Regions from separate parts of the Xanthobacter wiegelii genome, predicted to be linked through region 1. Evidence: riboswitches for the same ligand, from Rfam matches in the RefSeq annotation. Region 1 holds a riboswitch; each other region holds the start of a gene.
The links. Region 1 has a riboswitch for cobalamin ahead of V5F63_RS17120 (DUF1636 family protein). Riboswitches for the same ligand answer to the same signal wherever they lie in the genome.

Region 1 (5,987 bases):
CCCGTCCGCCCCGCCATAGGCATGGGAGGCGGCGGCGAGATAGGCGGCGCCCAATTCCTCCCGCGTCTCGAACGCGCCGCGCTGCAATTGCGCCTCGATGCCCGCGCCATAGGCGCCGGGGGCGGAGCCGAACAGGCGGGCGAGGTCCTCGCCCTTGCGCCGGGCCGCGGCGAGGGGGTTTTCGCTCTCCTCCTCGTCGCGCGCGGCCACCGCGCGGACGGCGGCATCGAGCAAAGCGATCTGGGTGGGGAAGATGTCGCGGAACAGGCCGGAGATGCGGAAGGTCACGTCGATGCGCGGGCGGCCGAGCACGGCGGGCGGCAGCACCTCCACGCCCGTCACGCGGCCCGTCGCCGCCTCCCACACCGGCCGGCAACCGAGGAAGGCGAGCCCCTGGGCGATCTCCTCGCCCCCCGTGCGCAGGCTGGCGCTGCCCCACAGGTCCAGCACCAGCGCGCGGGGCCAGTCGCCCTGCTCTTGCAGGATGAGGCGCAGCGCCTCGTCCGCCGCCTTGCGGGCGAGGTCGCAGGCGGTGGGGGTGGGCAGCGTGCGCGGATCGGCGGTGAAGAGATTGCGCCCGGTGGGCAGCACGTCCCGCCGCCCCCGCGCCGGGGCCCCGGCCGGGCCGGCGGGCACGAAGCGTCCGTCGAGGGCGGTCAGCAATGCACGGGTCTCCGCATCCGCCGAGGCGGCGCGCAGCGGGTCGGCCTCGCCCTCGGGCACGGCGCCGAAGATGTGGAGGCCGTCCTTCACCGCCAGATCCTTCAGGTCGCACAGCCAGGCATCGATGCGGCGCAGCGCCTCGTCGGGATCGGTGCCGGCGGCAACACCGGCGGTGGCGGCAAGGCCGGTCTCGGCAGCGGTCTCGACGATGAGCGTGGCCAGACGTTCGCGGCGGCGGCGGTCGAGGCCGTCCGCCTGCGCATATTCATCCACCAGCCGCTCCAGCCGCTGCTCGGCCTCGCTGAGGCCCGCACTCGTGAGGGGCGGCGGCAGATGGCCGATGGTGACGGCGGCGAGCCGGCGCTTGGCCTGCGCCGCCTCGCCGGGATTGGAGACGATGAAGGGATAGACCACCGGCAGCGCGCCCATCACCACCTGCGGGAAACAGGCCGGCGTGAGCGCCACCGCCTTGCCCGGCAGCCATTCCAGCGTGCCATGGGCGCCGAGATGGACGACCGCATGGGCATCGAGCCCCGCGCGCAGCCACAGGCCGAAGGCGAGGAGCCCGTGGCGCGGCGGCAGGCTCGCGTCGTGATAATCCGCCCGCCGGTCGAGGCTCGCGCCGCGATCGGGGGCGAAGGCGAGCGTGATGTTTCCGGACGGGGCGAGGCGGAAGCGGAAGGCGCCGTCGCTCACGTCTGCATCGTCCTCAGGCCCGCCCCAGGCGGCGGTCACGGCGGCCTGCACGGGCTCGGGCAAAACGGCGAACTGGCGGCGATAGTCGTCCAGCGCCAGTGCCGGTTCCGGCCGGATGGCGGCGAGGAGCGCCTTTGCATCGTCGGGCACGGGGCCCGCGCCATATCCAGCCGCCGCCAGCGTTCCGAGCATCCGCCGCGCGCTCTCGGGCACGTCGAGGCCCACCGCATAGCCCGAGCGGCCCTCGGCGCCGGGATAGTCCGGCAGGATCAGCGCAAGGCGCCGCTCTGCGCGGGGCGTGGCGGCGAGGCGGACCAGCGCCGCCGCGCGGTCCGCCACATGGGCCACCGCCTGCGGCTCCGGCCGGTTGATGGCGGCGGTGAAGGCGAGGTCGGCGTCGGGCGGGGCGAAATCCTTGAAGGAGAGCGCGCCGGCCAGCACGCGCCCGTCCAGCTCCGGCAGCACCACGTGCATGGCGAGGTCGGCCGCCGAGAAGCCGCGCGGGCTCCCCGCCCACGCCTCCCGCGCCGTGGTCGCGGGCGCGGCCTGAAGCACCGGGGGGCCACCTTCCGGGAACAGCTCAGCCGCGTCTCCTGCCGCGAAGGCGGTGGTGGTGAGGATGACCGCCGGATCGAGCGCCGCGCAAGCCTCCCGCACGGCGGCGCGGGCCTCCGGCGCCTTCAGGCTGGGAACGAACAGGCAGTGCGCCGCGATGCCCCGCGCCTCCAGCGCCTCCGCCAGCGCATCCACGGCGGCGGTGTCGGCGGCGAGCCATTGCGACCGATAGAAGAGGATGAGCGCGTTCGGCCGCCCTTCGCGGGCTCCGCGCACGTCCTCCAGCGTCGCGAGACCGGCGCCGGGGCGATGGAAGGCAGTGCCCGGAACCGGGCGCGGCGCGGGGATGGGTCCGGGCGCGGCGAAGCCCGCTGCCTCGCCCATGGCGGAGAGCAGGGCCGCCATGTTCTCCGGCCCGCCGGCGCGGAAATAGCCGAGCCAAAGGGCGAGCGTGTCCTGCGGCAGCGTGGAGAGAGCGGCGAGGCGCGGATCGTCCTGGTCCTCCCCCGGCAGGAGCGCGAGGGCGATGCCGCGCGCGCGGGCCATGGCGGCCAATCGCTCGGCACCGTAGCGCCACCAGTCCAGCCCGCCCAGCTGGCGCACCAGCACCACCTTCGCCTTGGCCGCGACCTTCTCCACCCACAAATCCACGGACATGGGGTGGCGCAGATCCTTCAGCCGCGCGAGGCGCAGGCTCGGAACCGCATCGCCGCGCGCCCGCCAGGCGGCGGACAGGCCGATGAGATCGCTGTCGGTGAAGGAGAGGGCCACCATGTCGCCGGGCGGCTGGGCGAGGTCGACCGGCTCGGCCAACTCCTCCAGGCTCGTCGATGTGGTGGCGAGGATGTGCATGGCCTAGCCGAGGATGGCCTGTTCCACGGCCGCGCGATCGAAGCCCTTGAGGCCGATCACCACCAGCGCCCCGCGCCGTGCCTCGCCCGCATTCCATGCGCGATCGAAATGGTGCGACACGCGCGGGCCGACGCCCTGCACCAGCAGGCGCAGCGGCTTGCCTTCCACGGCGGCGAAGCCCTTCACGCGCAGCACGTCCGGCGTCTCGGCCGCCTTCACCACGCGGGCGGCCAGCGCGGCGGGATCGGCGATCTCGGGCAGAGCGAGGACGATGCTCTCGAACTCGTCGTGGTCGTGGTCTTCCTCATCGTCGTGGTGGGTGCGGCGGGCATCGATAACATCCTCCGCGCCGACGCCGAGACCGAGCAGCACCGCCAGATCCACCCTGCCGCCGGAGGCCCGCACCAGCTTCACCGCGCGCGGCAGGGCGCCGGCCACCGCCTTCTCGGCGGCGGCGAAACCGGCCGCGTCCAAGAGGTCGGACTTGGAGAGCACGACGAGATCGGCGCAAGCGATCTGGTCCTCGAACACCTCTTCCACCGGGTCGTCATGATCGAGGCTCTCATCCCCGGCCCTTTGCGCATCGAGCGCGGCGAGATCGGGCGCGACGCGGCCTTCGGCCAGCGCCGGGCCATCCACCACGGCGATCACGCCATCCACCGTCACCCGGCCCTTGATGGCCGGCCACTGGAAGGCCTGCACCAGGGGCTTGGGCAAAGCGAGGCCGGAGGTCTCGATGAGAATGTGGTCCACTCTCGGCGCGCGGGCGAGGATCTGGTCCAGCGCCGGCACGAAATCATCCGCCACGGTGCAGCAGAGGCAGCCGTTGGCGAGTTCCACGATGCTGGTCTCGTCGCAGCTCTCGATGCCGCAGCCCTTCAGGATTTCGCCGTCGATGCCCACGTCACCGAACTCGTTGACGATGACCGCGAGGCGCTTGCCGCCGGCATTCTCGAGCACATGGCGGATCAGCGTCGTCTTCCCGGCGCCGAGGAAGCCGGTGACGATGGTGCAGGGCACGCGGGCGAGCGAGGTCATCGGGTCTCCTTGGGAAGGGAAAGCGGGGGAATGCGCGCGACCATGCCGCGCTTGAGCTCGTCCGGCCGGCCGCGCCATGGCATCAGGCCGTCCTGCGAGCCGGCGAGAAGCGCAGCGCCGGCGAGAAGGTCGGCGGCGCTGTCGGGGGAAAGGTCGCCGAACACATAGGTCCAGCCGTCGCGGCGGACCATGGCGGCGGACAGCGCGCGCTTGCAATTGGCGAGGCAAGAGACGCCCACGACCGCGACGCCGTCGGAGACGGTGGCCGCACAGGCGGAGGCGAGGAGGCGCGCGCCGTCGCGCTCGGCGTCGGGCGGGGCGTCGTTGCCGGGGGCGCGGCAGGTCGTGCAGATGAGGAGGGTGACGGCGGGAGCGGTATCGCGCGCGGCTTCAGGCGCGCAGCCGGATTCCAGGCTTTCAGCGCCCGGCTCGGGTGACGTGCTGTCGGGAATCGCGCTGCGCTCCACCGGCCGGTCCACGGGTGCGAGCGCCCACGCGTGCGGGCTCGAAGGGACGCAGAACCGGAGCACCCCGCCCGGCGCGGACCTCGTCGAAGGCAGGTCTCCTGGCTCGCGGATCACCGCCCCTGCCGCCTTCCCGGATAACTCCAGTGGCGTCTGGCAGGGGCTCACCGCCGACAGTTGCGGGGGCAGCCGCGGCATTGGAGGGTATTCACCTCCGCACCGCATTCCCTTTTTCGCCCGTGTGGGAACACGGGACCTTCGACGCCGCCACTAAAGGCAGGGCGGGCGGGATTGTCAAATGAGGGACGGGAACCACGTTCGCACGTCGGACAGCAACGGCGCAGCCGGAGCGGCAGCCGTGCACCGGGCGCGCGGCGGTTCATCGGCCGGGCACCGCGCCTCTAGATCTGCCGGAACCGCGCCCGGATTCGCCGTTCCAGCTCGTCGCGCACCTGCCGGTAGGCGTCGAGGCGCTGCTCGCGGTTGCCGCCTTCGCCGGTGGGGTCTGGGGTGGGCCAATATTCCACCTTGAGGGCGTTGGTGCGGGTCAGCTCCAGCGCGCGGTGGTGGGCGTCGGGGGAGAGGGAGATGGCGAGGTCGAAATTCAGCCCCTCATACTCTTCCAGATCCTCGACGCTCTGCGGCCTGTGCTTCTTCACGTCGAGGCCGATCTCCTCCATCACCGCTGTGACGAAGGGATCGGCATCGCCGGCGATCACCCCGGCCGAGCCCACATAGACGGATTTGCCGAACAGATGCCGGGCGAGCGCGGACGCCATCACCGAGCGCACCACGTTCTGTCCGCACATGAAGAGAACCGATTGCGGCCGCGCTGAGCGCTGGGGCGCCGCAGGGGGCTCCATCGTCGCTCAGCCTTTCCAGTGCAGGGCGCAGATGAGCGTGAACAGGCGGCGGGCGGTGTCGAAATCCACCACCACCTTGCCGTCCAGGCGCTCCTGCAACAGCGTCGATCCCTCGTTGTGCAGGCCCCGCCGGCCCATGTCGATGGCCTCGATCTGGCTCGGCGAGGCGGTGCGGATGGCGTTGTAATAGCTCTCGCAGACCAGGAAATAGTCCTTCACCACCTTGCGGAAGGGGGTGAGAGAGAGGTGGTGCTGCACCACCTGATCGCCGCTCTCGCGCTTGACGTCCAGCACGAGGCGGTTGTCGGCGAGCGAGATGACGAGGCGGTAAGGCCCCTCCCCCGGATCGCCGCAGGGCATGAAGCTGTTGTCCTCGATGAGGTCCCAGATGGCGGTCGCGCGCTCGTGCTCGATGTCCGGGCTGCCGGCGTGGCCGATGGAGGCGTCGTCGAGGGTCACGGCGCAGAGGCGGGCCGTGGGGCTCCTCTCCGGCTTGTCGCTCATCGCTATTCCCCCGTCATCTGTTGCTGCGGATGGAGACGGACCGCCCGTGCGCGTCCAGCCGCTCCACGGCGGCGAGGCGCACGGCGGCCGGGCCGAGCTTTTCCAGCGCGTCGGCATCGAGCTTGAGGATGGACGTTCGCTTCATGAAGTCCAGCACGCCGAGCCCGGAGGAAAAGCGGGCCGAGCGGGCGGTGGGGAGCACGTGGTTGGTGCCGCCCACATAGTCGCCGATGGCCTCCGGGGTCCAGGCGCCGATGAAGATGGCGCCGGCGTGCCGCACCCTGGCGGCCAGCGCGTCGGCGTCCGCCGCGTGGATTTCCAGATGCTCCGGCGCGATCCGGTCCACCAGCGG
Region 2 (5,987 bases), 140 kb from region 1:
GACGCGCAGCGCCGGCAGCGCCAGCACCACGCCGAACAGGCAGGCGACGACGATGGCCAAGGGCAGCGCCGGCCAGAAGCCGATGCCGAAATGCATGGCGAGGCAGCCGGCCGTGTAGGCGCCGATGCCGAACAGCGCGGCATGGCCGATGGACACCTCGCCCGTATAGCCGAACACCACGTCGAGCCCGAGCAGCAGGATCGAGAAGATGGCGATGGTCACCAGCAGGTGGAGATAATAGGGACTCGTCACCACGAACGGCAGCACGACGAGCACCGCGAGGCCGAGGAGCGACCCCGTGGAGGAGAGGAGGCGGCGCGCGAGCATGGGGCTCAGACCTTCTTGATGGTGGCGCGGCCGAACAGGCCCGAGGGCTTCAGCGAGAGCACCAGCAGCAGCAGCACGAGGCCCGGCACGTCCTTGTAGCCGGTGGAGATGTAATAGCCGGTGAGCGTCTCGGTGATGCCGAGGATGAGGCCGCCGACGATGACGCCCATGCCGCTCGACAGGCCGCCGATGATGGCCACCGCGAACGCCTTCAGCCCCAGCACCGCGCCCATGGTGGCGCCGGTGAGGGTGACGGGGGCGATGAGCACGCCGGCGAAGGCCGCGGTCATGGAAGAGAGTGCGTAGGAGAAGGTGATGACGCGCCGCGTGTCGATGCCCATCAGGCCCGCCGCGTCGCGGTCATTGGCGGTGGCCACCACGGCCTTGCCGAAGATGGACCGCCGGTTGAAGATTTCCACCGCCAGCATGATGGCGAGCGCGCCGATGACGATGGCGATCTCCATGGGCTGGATGCGCACCGGCCCGATGGTGAGCGCCGCCTCCGGCAGCGGGGAGGGGAAGCGCAGCGCGTCGCGGCCCCAGATGTTCTCGGCGAGGTTGCGGAAGATGATGCCCAGCGCGATGGTCGCCATGATCCAGCCGGCTTCCGACTTCGCCTTCACCGCCTGCCGCACGCCGAGCCATTCCACCACCGCGCCCTGCGCGAGGCCGAAGGCGAAGACGATGGGCAGCATGAGCAGGTAGGCCCACAGGGTGCCGAGCGCCTGGCCGATGAGGAAATTGATGGTGGTGAGGCCCACCAGCGCGCCCAGCATCAGGGCCTCGCCCTGGCCGAAGTTCAGGGTCTTCGAGGTGGCGAAGGTGAGCTGATAGCTGAAGGCGATGACGCCGTAGATCATGCCCACGGCGATGCCGCTCACGATGAGCTGCGAGAGGACGTTCATGACGATCTCCGGAAGGGGGCGCGGCCCCCGCGTCACGGCAGGGTTCCGGGCGAACCGGCCGCCGTGCTCGATGGCGCGGCGATCCGAATGGTGTGGGGTGAAGGATGGGGAGAGGGGCGGGTTATGAACCGACACCCCACCCAGTTCCGTCATGCCCCGGCTCGTCCGGGGCATCCACTTCGCCGCCTGGTCAGCTCTTTGTTACTTCGCAGGCCGCCAGGTCACCCCGTGGATCCCCCGGACAAGCCGGGGGATGACGGCGCACAAAATGGCCGGGTCAGCTAATGGACGCGGCCCGGTCAGCCTCAGTTCTTCGCCTTCACCCGCACCGCCTTGTCGCCGGCGATGTCTTCGGGGTGGGCGGCGACCACGCGGCCGTCCTTCACGAGGCCGAACACCGGGATGTTGGCGGTGATGGCCTCGTGGTCGGTGGCGGAGAAGGGCTTGTCGTAGACGGTGACCACGCCCTCGACCTTGGTGCTGAGGTTTTCCAGCGCCTCGCGGACCTTGCGGCCGTCGGTGGAGCCCGCCTGCTTGATGGCGGCGGCGAGCAGCAGCACCGAATCATAGCCCTGCGCGGCCGAGACCGGCGAGGGCATGCGATCGATCTTGTAGGCGGCCTGATAGGCCTCGATGAAGGCCTTGCGCTTGGGGGTGTCCGGCAGCTGGATGAAGGTCTGCGGCATCATCGCGCCGTTGCCGTTGGCACCGGCGGTGTCGATGAAATTGGCCATGGAGAGCGTCCACGAGCCGATCATGGGCACCTTCCAGCCGAGCTTGGCCATGCCGTTGGCGATCTGCGCCAGTTCGGGGCCGATGGCGTAGGTCAGCACCACGTCGGCGCCGGCCTCCTTGGCGCGCAGCAGCTGCGCGGTCATGTCGGTGTCGCCGATGTTGAACTTCTCTTCGGCGACCGGCTTCACGCCCATGGTGGCGAGGGCCTTCACGAGGTCGGCGCGGCCGAGCTGGCCGTAATTGGTCGAGTCGGCGAGGATGGCCGGCTTCTTGAAGCCCTGCCGCTTCACCGCCTCGTCGGCGATCATGGCGCTCTGGATGGCGTCGTTGGCGGAGGTGCGGAAGATGTAGTTGTTCTTGTTGTCCGGCGGCACGAACTGCTTGGAGATGAGGGTGCCGGTGGCCACGTTGTTGATCACCGGAATCTCGGCTTCCTGATAGAAGCGCTGGGAGGCCAGCGCCACGCCGGTGTTGATGTAGCCGAGGGTGGCGACGACGCCTTCCTTGTTGATGAGCTCCTGGGCGATCTGCACGCCCACCTCGTTCTTGGCCTCGTCGTCACGCTCGACGAGCTGGAGGGGACGGCCCAGTACGCCGCCGGCCTTGTTCACCTCATCCACGGCGAGCTTCACGCCGTCGCGCATGCTCACGCCCATGGAGGACGAGCCGCCGGTGAAGGGGCCGGTGAGTCCGATTTTGATGGGGTCGGCGGCGTAGGCTGCGCCGGAAAAGGCAAGCCCGAAAACGGCAACGCCTGCGGCCAAAGCCGCGACCATGCTCCTCAGTCGCATCTTCTACTCCCTGTGTGTCCGATTATTCGGTTATTATACTTTAGTAGTGCCCACCCTCCCGCAGGACGGGGCGGCTCTCAATCGTTTAAGCGAATTGAGAACCGTGCGCTACCATAACCTAGCGGAAGGAGGGTCGAGCCTTTGCTGGTGCCGTTTTTGCAGGCAGTCGCATGCAGAATTTGCGGCGCGGTGGTGGTTTCGGACCACGCGTTTGGTGAAGCAAAGCGCAAGATGTGATCGCTACGCTCGCGGTTGCGCGAGGTCTTTCCGCAGTTGCGTTCAAGTTTTTGCAGATGCGAAGGATTCGTTGACGCGAGGGACCGCCCCCGCCTATGGTCGTGGCGACGGTTCCCGCAAGGGATCAAAAGGGAACGCGGTGCTCCGGCCTTGCCGGATATGCCGCGGCTGCCCCCGCAACTGTAAGCGGCGAGTCCTCTGCCATCAGCCACTGGGTCGCAAGGCCTGGGAAGGCGGCACAAGGGCGGCGACCCGCGAGCCAGGAGACCTGCCGTCAGCCGTGGTCACGCGCGAGCACATCGGGCGGGGTTCTCCTGATGGCGGTTTTGTCCCGGTCCGATAGGGCCGGGCATGCCTCGTTCGCGGTGACGGACCACCCGTGCCGTCGAGTTCCTCATGCCGTCCCTTTTCCCGTTCCGATCCCGCCGCGCGCTGCCGGCCGCGGCCCTGCTGGCTCTTGCCTGCGTTCCCTCCGCGCTCGCCCAGACCCAAAATCTGAATGCAGACGACCAGAATGCCGGCGACCTGCCGGAACTGGTGGTCAGCGCCACCGGCATTCCCACCCCCGAGACCGAGGTGGCGAGTTCGGTCAGCATCGTCACCGAGCAGGACATCGCCCGCAACCAGCAGCGCACCTTGCCGGACGTTCTGCAATCCCTGCCCGGTCTCAACGTGGTGCAGACCGGCGGGCCGGGGGGCACCACCTCGGTGTTCATCCGGGGCACCAATTCCAACCATGTGAAGGTGCTGATCGACGGCATCGACGCCGGCAATCCGGCCGCCACCAACGGCGCGTTCGATTTCGGCAAGCTGCTCGCCTCCGATCTCGAACGCGTGGAGGTGCTCCGCGGCCCGCAATCCGGCCTCTACGGCTCGGACGCCATCGGCGGCGTCATCTCCATCACCACCAAGAAGGGCGAGGGGCCGCCCAAGGTGTCGGCCTATGTGGAGGGCGGCGCGCTCGGCACGTTCAACCAGTATGCGAGCCTCACCGGCTCCACCGAGAAGCTGGCCTATTCGTTCAACGTCACCCACTTCTCCTCCACCGATATTCCGGTGACGCCGCAGAACATTGCCCCGCCCTTCTGGCCGCGCAATCCCAATGCCTATGACAACTGGACCTACTCCACCCGGCTCGACTGGCAGGCCACCGAGACGCTCGCGGTGAATTTCGTCGCGCGCTACATCGACACCAGCCTCGCCTTCACGCCGGATACTTTTCCCCCGCCCACCTATGCCGGCCTTCCCGCGGCGCTGCGCTCCACGTCCTATACGGGCATGTTCTTCACCAAGGGGGAGGGCGTGTGGACCGCGTTCGATGGCGCCCTCGTCACCACATTCGGCGCGAGCGAGATGACCTCGTCGAGCCCCACGGTGGGGCCGAACCCGGACGTGAACGGCACCTATGACGGCGACCGGCAGGTCTATTACGTGCGCTCCAACTATCTTGTCGCACCTGGCCAGAACCTGCTGGTGGGCGCGGAGCGGCGGAACGAGGCCATGACCTCTTCCACGGCCTACACCACGGTTGACGCCTCCACCGGCGACACGGGCGTCTATGCCGAATACCAGGGCAATCTCTGGAACCGGCTCTTCTTCGCCGCCAACGTGCGCTACGACAGCGACGACAGCTTCGGCGACCACACCACCTACCGCCTCGCCCCCGCGCTGCTGTTCGACGAGACGGGCACCAAGCTGAAGGCGAGCTACGGCACCGGCTTCAAGGCGCCCACGCTCTACCAGCTCTACGCGCCCTATTATGGCAATGCGAGCCTCCAGCCGGAGGAGAGCGAGGGCTGGGATTTAGGCTTCGAACAGAAGGCGTTCGCGGAGCGGGTGCTGTTCGGGGTGACGTACTTCCACAACACCATCACCAACCTCATCAGCTACGATCCGGTGACGTACCAGAACGTCAACATCTCCAGCGCCGTCTCGCAGGGCGTGGAGGCGTTCGTGTCGGTGAAGGTGACGGACCGGATCGACGCGCGGGTGGACTACACCTACACCGACGTGGTGGGTTCTGTGCCGCCCGGCCAGCCCTTCGGCGCCGCCTGCGCGCCCATCGACGCCACCTCCTGCTATCCCCTGCGCCGGCCCAACAACAAGGTGAGCCTGACGCTCGGCTGGCGGCCCACCGATGAGCTCGATCTGGCGGCGAGCCTCGTCTATGCCTCCTCCTGGTGGGACATCGTGCGCCTCACGTCGAACTACATCGACCAGCCCGGCTACACGGTGGTGAACCTGGCGGCGAACTACCGGCTCAATGCCGCCACCAGCGTGTTCGGGCGCATCGACAATCTGTTCAACCAGACCTACGAGAACCCCAACGGCTTCCTCGCCCCCGGCTTCGGCGCCTATGGCGGGGTGAGGCTCACATGGTGAAGCGCATGGTGAGACGGTGAGGTTCGCGGCGGCCGGGCTTTTCCCGGCGGCTCTCTTGGCCGCTCTTCTCGCCTGCGCCCCGGCGCGGGCGGAGGAAGCCCCTGTTCCGCCACATGCCCGGCCCCGCGTCGTCTCGCTCAACCTGTGCACGGACGAAATGGCCCTCCGGCTCGCCGATGCCGGGCAGGTGCTCTCCGTCACCCATCTGGCGCGCGACCCGCTCTCGTCCAACGTGGCGGACCTTGCGCGCGCGGTCCCGGTCAATCGCGGGCTGGCGGAAGAGGTGGTGCCGCTGAAGCCGGACCTGGCGCTGGCCGGCGCCTACACCACGCGCACCGCCACCGCCATGCTGCGCCGACTCGGCTTCGAGGTGCTTGAACTGGCCGAGCCGCAGACGCTCGACGAGGCCTACGCCCAGATCCGCATGGTGGCCGAACGCCTCGGCGTGCCGGAGCGGGGCGCGGCCATGGTGCGGGAGATGGAAGCGGCCTTCGCGCGCCTGCCGCCGGTCGCGGGCGAGCGCCCGACCGCCGTTGTTCTGCGCCCCAACGGCTTCACCACCGGGCGCGGTTCTCTGGCGGACGAACTGATGGCGAAGGCCGGCCTCGCC
Region 3 (5,987 bases), 1.0 Mb from region 1:
CTGTCCTGCGCGCTGGTCGCGGCGCTCATCGTTTCGGTGCTGATGGTGGCCTCCTTCGGCATCGGTGCCGCGTTTGCCGGACTGATCGGCCCTGCGCTGGTGCTGCTCGTGATGATGCGCCTGTCGGCCCGGCTCATCGGCGGACAGACCGGCGACGTGGCGGGCGCCACCCAGCAGGTGGCGGTGATTGTGTTCCTCCTCGGCGTGCTTATCTTCGGCGGACGGTAGGCGAGCGGCGATTCCCGCCCCGCCTCAGTCGGAAGGAGCCGAGCGCCCGACCGCGCAGCCATGACCCAGCCGCCAGACCCCCGGACCGTTTCCCGCCCCGGCGCCATCCGCTCGCCCTGCATCAAGGTGTGCGTGGTGGAGCCACTGAGCGGCCTGTGCATCGGCTGCGGACGCACGCTGCGGGAGATCGGCGGCTGGGCCTCGTTCTCGCCGGATGCGCGGGAGCGGATCATGGCTGTCCTGCCGGACCGGCTGGCGCGTCTCAAGGAGACGGCGCCGGATGCGTTCATGGAATAGGCCGCCATGCGCAGCGACCGTCTTCTCTGGATCCTCCTCATCGGCCTGTTCGCCGGCGGCGTCATCCTCGCGGTGAACCACGAGCAGGGCGAGGTGGCGGGCATCGACATCAACAAGTTCGGCGCGCTGGTGGGTCAGCTCTCGATCGCGATCTTCATCGGCGCGGCGGCGTGGTCCGTCTTTCGCGGGCGGATCGCCGAATCGCTCATGGCGGCCGCCTTCTGGCTGGTGCTCGCGGCGATGCTGGCGCTCGGCTACACCTATCGCGATCCCCTCGCCCAGGTCGGCCGCAAGGTGCTGGCCGAGGTTGCGCCGGGCTATGCGGTGAACCTCGCGCAGACCGGCACGAGCATGGTGGAGGTGACGCGTGGGGCGGCCGGCGATTTCGCAGTGCGCGCGGGAATCAACGGCTCGGGGGTGAGCATGCTGGTGGACACCGGCGCCTCATCCGTCGTTTTGACCCATGAGGCGGCGCAGGCGGTGGGCCTGCCGGTGGATTTTCTGAAGTATGACGTGCCCGTCGATACCGCCGCCGGCCGCACCCGCGCCGCCGCCGTGGTGCTGGACACCATCACCATCGGCAGCATCGTCGAGCGCCGCGTGCCCGCCCTCGTCTCGCCCGCCGGCGCCTTGCGCACGAGCCTCCTCGGCATGAGCTTCCTGTCCCGGCTCGAGGGCTTCGAGTTCCGCGGCGACAAGCTCGTGATGCGCGGCGGCAAATGATTGTGTTTCCGCTCGCTGCCCGCCTCGGTTAGGTTTTCGGGCGTCCACCCCGCCTGATCTGCGAACCCCGATGCGCGTCCCCACTGCGACCGATCTCCAGAAGGAACGCGCGATCCTGTTCGCGATCCTTCTCGATTTCAGCGTCTTCGTCCCCTACCTCGTCACGGTGTGGCGGATCGGCTCCCTGGCCATGCTGGCGGAGATGCTGCGCGGCGGCCTGCTGTTGCTGGTGGAGGGCCTCGCCCTGCTGACGCTGCGCGCTGCCCATCGCGGCCGCCTTTATTTCTACGATTTCGGCATCGGCAAGCTCGAGCGCATGTTGGCGGCAGCCATCGGCGTGCTGCTGCTGCTGGCGGCCGTCTTCATTCTCATCAAGGTGATGGATTCGACTGAATCCGAGCCCCTGCCACCCTTCTGGGTGGCGGCCGCTCTGGGTCTTGTCATCTACAACCTGTTCACGAATCTGGCGCCGCTGGTTCCGCTGTGGCGGGCGACGCGCGCGGGTACGTCCATCATCGTGCTCAGCCAGTTCCGCGCGCGCATCGCCAAGGCCATCGCCTCGGTGACGGTGGTGGTGTGCGTCGCCCTCGACGTATTGCTTCCGCACACCAAGGTGGCGCTGGTGGCCGACGATATCGGCGGGCTCATCGGCGCGGCCTTCATGCTGGTCATCGGCGGCAGCATGATCTCGGAAGCCCTGCCGGACCTTCTGGACCGCGCGCTCGCCGAACCGTTGCAGATGAAGGTGAACGCCGCGCTCGCCGCCAATTTCGATCGCTACGAGCAGCTCATTGGCGTGCGGACGCGCAAATCCGGCAGTGTCGCTTATGTGGAGATCACGGTGGGCTTCGCGCCGGATCGCACCATCGCCGACGTCAGCTCGGTGACGGAGGGCCTGCGCCAGACGCTGACCGCTGCCATTCCCGATGCCGACGTGGTGGTGATCGCCGCGCCTTATGATCCGGCGACCGAGGCGACCTAGAGCATCTCCAGCCCGACCTTGCGCCGGGGCGGCGGGAAGGCCTTGTCGATGGCGGCGAGGTCGTCCGCGTCGAGCGCCAGATCGCGCGCGGCGGCGTTCATCTCCACATGCTCGATGCGGCTCGCCTTGGGAATGGCGATCACATCGCCGCTCCGCATCACCCACGCCAGAGCGACCTGAAACGGGTCCACGCCGTGCTTCTTCGCCACGGCGCCCAAAGCCCCGTTGCGCGGCAGGCGGGCCTGCTCGATGGGGCTGTAGGCCATGATAGGAATGCGGGCGGCGCGCAAGGCCGGAAACAGGTCGAACTCCGGCCCGCGCCGGCTCGGATTGTACAGGACCTGATTGGCGGCGCAGGCGGTTCCGCCCCTGGCGGCAAGAAGCTCCTCCATGTCGTCCGTATCGAGGTTGCTCACCCCCCAATGCCGGATCTTGTCGGCCTTCTGCAGCGCCTCGAACCCCGCGATGGTCTCGGACAGGGGATGGTTGCCGCGCCAGTGGAGCAGATAAAGGTCGATCACGTCGGTCTTCATCCGCTTCAGGCTGCGCTCGCAGGCGGCGGCGACGCCCGCCCGGCTGGCGTTGTGCGGATAGACCTTGCTGACGAGGAACACCTCGTGCCGACGTCCGGCGATGGCTTCGCCCACCACCTCCTCGGCACCGCCATCGCCATACATCTCCGCCGTGTCGATAAGGGTCAGGCCGAGGTCGATCCCGCGCCGGAGCGCGTTCGCCTCCGCGACGCGGGCGGTGGAGCGCTCGCCCATGTACCAGGTGCCCTGGCCGAGGGCGGGCACCGTCTCGCCGCTGGGAAGGGTCACGGTCTTGCTCATTGCCGGTTCCTTGGCATTCAACTGGCCGCTGGCCGTTTTGGGGCGACCATAGCGGCTGCGTGAGCGCGGTCCAGAGAGTGCTCCGACCGTCTTGGCCCCCGCCCCGAAACGCAGAACGCCAGCGGGAGCACCGCCGGCGTTCGTCTTCTCTCTAAAAAAACGCGATCAGGCCGCGTCGTAGAGCCGGCGCTCCAGCAGCGGGCTGCCGCCCTTGAAGGCACCATGCAGCGCCTTGGCGGCGGCGAGGACAGCGAGGTCCACAAGCGGCTCGACGATGATGACGAGCAGGTACGCGCCGCCGAACGTCGCCACCGACGCGACGTTCTCCGCCGCGAAGCCCTGGCCATAGATGGCCCAGAACGCCACCCAGCCGACGATGCCGGCCTGATAGGTGGTGGAGAGGGCGAGCGCCTGGCCGTACTTCAGCTCTACGTAGGGCGTGCCCGGCGCGACGATGCGGCGCGCGACGGCGGCGACGCCGAACAGCGGCACCAGCAGCGTGGTCACGTTCATGCCGTACTGGGGCAGGTCGAACGGCGCGAAGAACAGGCCCTGGACGAGCAGGCCGAAGGCGAGGCCAAGGGCCGCCGGAGCCGCGCCGAACATCAGGAACAGGGTCGAGCCGAGGATGAGGTGCACTTCCGAGACACCCACCGGATAGTGCGGCAGAACCTCGAAGAAGGAGAAGACGAGGGCGGTGGTGGCGAGGGTGCGGCCCGCCAGCGAGAGGACGCCGCGCTCACGCGCCGCCTCATAGGCAAGCTTGAGGGCGTAGCCGCCGGCGGCGGCCGCCGTGACATAGCTGAGGCCGATCTTGGCCCCGTCCACGAGTCCGGGTTCGATATGCATGTTCGTCTCCGTTGCCGTCTCACCCGACGGCCCGAGGGGTTCATCATGCGACCGGCCGGTCTCCTGACTCGCGGGTCTACGCTCACCCCCGCCTTCCCGGCCGGCCCGAAGGGCTGTGGCCAGTGGCATGCTGGAAGATCGCTCGCCGCTTACAGTCGCGGGGGCGGTTGAGGCTTCGGCCGGATCTCGCGGATGATTCTCCGCGCAATCCCGCCCTACCCCATTCCCGTTTCACTCCGGATGCCGAGGCAGCCGGAGCACCGTTCGCAAGCGCAGCAGGCACCGAACGCCGCCGCCCTGTCAAGCAATCCCGTAGCAGTGGGACGCGCGCCGTGGCCTTCGCCGGGCGCGCATCCTGCCGCTCGGGGCGGGAAGCTCCGCGTCAGTGGCTGGAGTGGGCGCCGCCGCCCTGAGCGCCCATGCCCTCCACCTTGAACTGAACAGGGACGGTGCCCGCCTTCTCGAAGGTCAGCGTGCCGTCCACCAGCGTGCCCTCCTTCAGCGGGGCCTTCAGGTCGAGGAACATGATGTGGTAGCCGCCGGGCTTCAGCTCGAGGCTGCCCCCGGCCGGAATGGCGAGACCGTCCGGCAGGGGGCGCATCACCATCACGCCGTCCTTCATGCTCATTTCGTGGATTTCCACGCGCCCGGCGAAGGGCGCGGTGGCGGCGACGAGGCGGTCGGGGGCGGTTCCCGTGTTCTTCACCACGAGATAGCCGCCGGCGACGGTGGCGCCGCCGGGCGTGGCGCGCGACCATGGATGGTCGATCTGCAGGGACCCGGCCTTGAAGTCATGCGCGACGGCGGCGCCGGCCAGCGCCGCGGTGGCGATGGCGGCGGCGATGATGGTGCGGCGGGTGAGGTGAAAGATGGACATGTGTGCTCCTGCATGGCGCCGGGGGCTGCTGCCGCTCGGCGGGATGGAGTGAAGGGCTGGATGAAAGGGATCGCGCGCGGCGCGGTGCCAGCGCATCGGGGTGCGCGGAGACCCATAACGGCTAAAGGAAAGGACGCGAGACAGCGTCAGCCAGCCAGCGGCGGTCCCTGGGACGAACGCGGCTCGCGCCGGTCACGGCCCGTCCCCTCGATGCCGGCGAGCGGAAGGGCGCCCGGTCGATGATCCGAAGCAACCGGCATCCCCGCCCCGGCGACGGCGGGCAGCAACGGGGCTGGAGAATGGCCGGCGCATAAGGCGCAGCAGACGGAATGGTCCGCCCGCGGCATGGACGGATCGCCACCCTGCCCGTCGGCCGTGCCGATGCACAGGACGCTGCCATCGGTGCCGGCAGCCATGTCCATGGCGCCGGAGCGATCGAAGGCCAGACCGGCGACCACCAGCTGCAAAAGGAAGGCATAGGCGAGCACGACGCTGAGCGCGCCGCGTATCCACATTGCCCTCCGCCAGTGCGCCACCCGTCGCTCCCGAACCTCGACCATGGGCCGGCATGTTAACGGCGCGGCGTGGAAAGTCATCCGCCGCCACGCGGCGTCGGCCCCCTGCCCCTGGCCACGCCCCTCAGAAGTGGATGGCGAGCCGCGCCACGCCCCTTTGCGACACGAAGTCCTGGCCCACGTTGAGCCCGTACTCCAGCTTGAGTTCCAGATTGTCGCGGGTCACGGCCTGAAGGCCGAGGTCCAGATTACCGAGCACGTTGGGGATCGGCGTGGTGGTGGTGAAGCTGCCGGCGGAGAGCGGCGCCCACAGGAAGCGGGCGGAGGTCTGCCACGCGTCGTTGGAGGCGAAGGAGGCGCCGAGGGTCATGTAGGGCCGCAGGACGATGCCGTCCGGCAGGTCGATCCGGCCGCCGAACTCCACCGCCGGCGTGGCGATGAAGGTGGTGAGGCTTGAGGCCTGCAACGCCAGCTCCGCGCCCGTCAGGCCCATTTCGGTGAAGGCCGGCATCTCCACATGCACCACATCGAGGTCCACGCGCGGACGGACGTAGAAGTTGGAGTAGGTGAACTCATAGGCTGCCCGCAGCCGGCCGGTGAGGTTGTAGACATCGGACGTGCTTGTGGCCTGCCCGCCCGCGAGGCCGATGATGCGCGTGTTGTCGTAGGACACCCAGCCGGCA

Region 2: another riboswitch for cobalamin. It lies ahead of V5F63_RS16470 (TonB-dependent receptor plug domain-containing protein); the one in region 1 lies ahead of V5F63_RS17120 (DUF1636 family protein).
Region 3: another riboswitch for cobalamin. It lies ahead of V5F63_RS12255 (energy-coupling factor ABC transporter permease); the one in region 1 lies ahead of V5F63_RS17120 (DUF1636 family protein).

Annotation. Positions count from the first base shown of each region.
Region 1 covers NZ_CM195529.1:3,674,188-3,680,174, forward strand. The annotation lists gene cobN (cobaltochelatase subunit CobN) at 1-2,766, opposite strand, end outside; gene cobW (cobalamin biosynthesis protein CobW) at 2,770-3,804, opposite strand; gene V5F63_RS17120 (DUF1636 family protein) at 3,801-4,271, opposite strand; cobalamin riboswitch at 4,343-4,543, opposite strand; gene V5F63_RS17125 (arsenate-mycothiol transferase ArsC) at 4,670-5,131, opposite strand; gene V5F63_RS17130 (UPF0262 family protein) at 5,138-5,635, opposite strand; gene hisD (histidinol dehydrogenase) at 5,649-5,987, opposite strand, start outside.
Region 2 covers NZ_CM195529.1:3,533,449-3,539,435, reverse strand. The annotation lists gene V5F63_RS16485 (branched-chain amino acid ABC transporter ATP-binding protein/permease) at 1-327, opposite strand, end outside; gene V5F63_RS16480 (branched-chain amino acid ABC transporter permease) at 333-1,232, opposite strand; gene V5F63_RS16475 (ABC transporter substrate-binding protein) at 1,538-2,758, opposite strand; cobalamin riboswitch at 3,088-3,285, shown strand; gene V5F63_RS16470 (TonB-dependent receptor plug domain-containing protein) at 3,392-5,377, shown strand; gene V5F63_RS16465 (ABC transporter substrate-binding protein) at 5,433-5,987, shown strand, end outside.
Region 3 covers NZ_CM195529.1:2,643,421-2,649,407, forward strand. The annotation lists gene cobS (adenosylcobinamide-GDP ribazoletransferase) at 1-228, shown strand, start outside; gene V5F63_RS12235 (DUF1289 domain-containing protein) at 289-525, shown strand; gene V5F63_RS12240 (TIGR02281 family clan AA aspartic protease) at 532-1,248, shown strand; gene V5F63_RS12245 (cation diffusion facilitator family transporter) at 1,319-2,230, shown strand; gene V5F63_RS12250 (aldo/keto reductase) at 2,227-3,063, opposite strand; gene V5F63_RS12255 (energy-coupling factor ABC transporter permease) at 3,229-3,912, opposite strand; cobalamin riboswitch at 3,949-4,192, opposite strand; gene V5F63_RS12260 (copper chaperone PCu(A)C) at 4,295-4,789, opposite strand; gene V5F63_RS12265 (hypothetical protein) at 4,936-5,304, opposite strand; gene V5F63_RS12270 (hypothetical protein) at 5,429-5,987, opposite strand, start outside.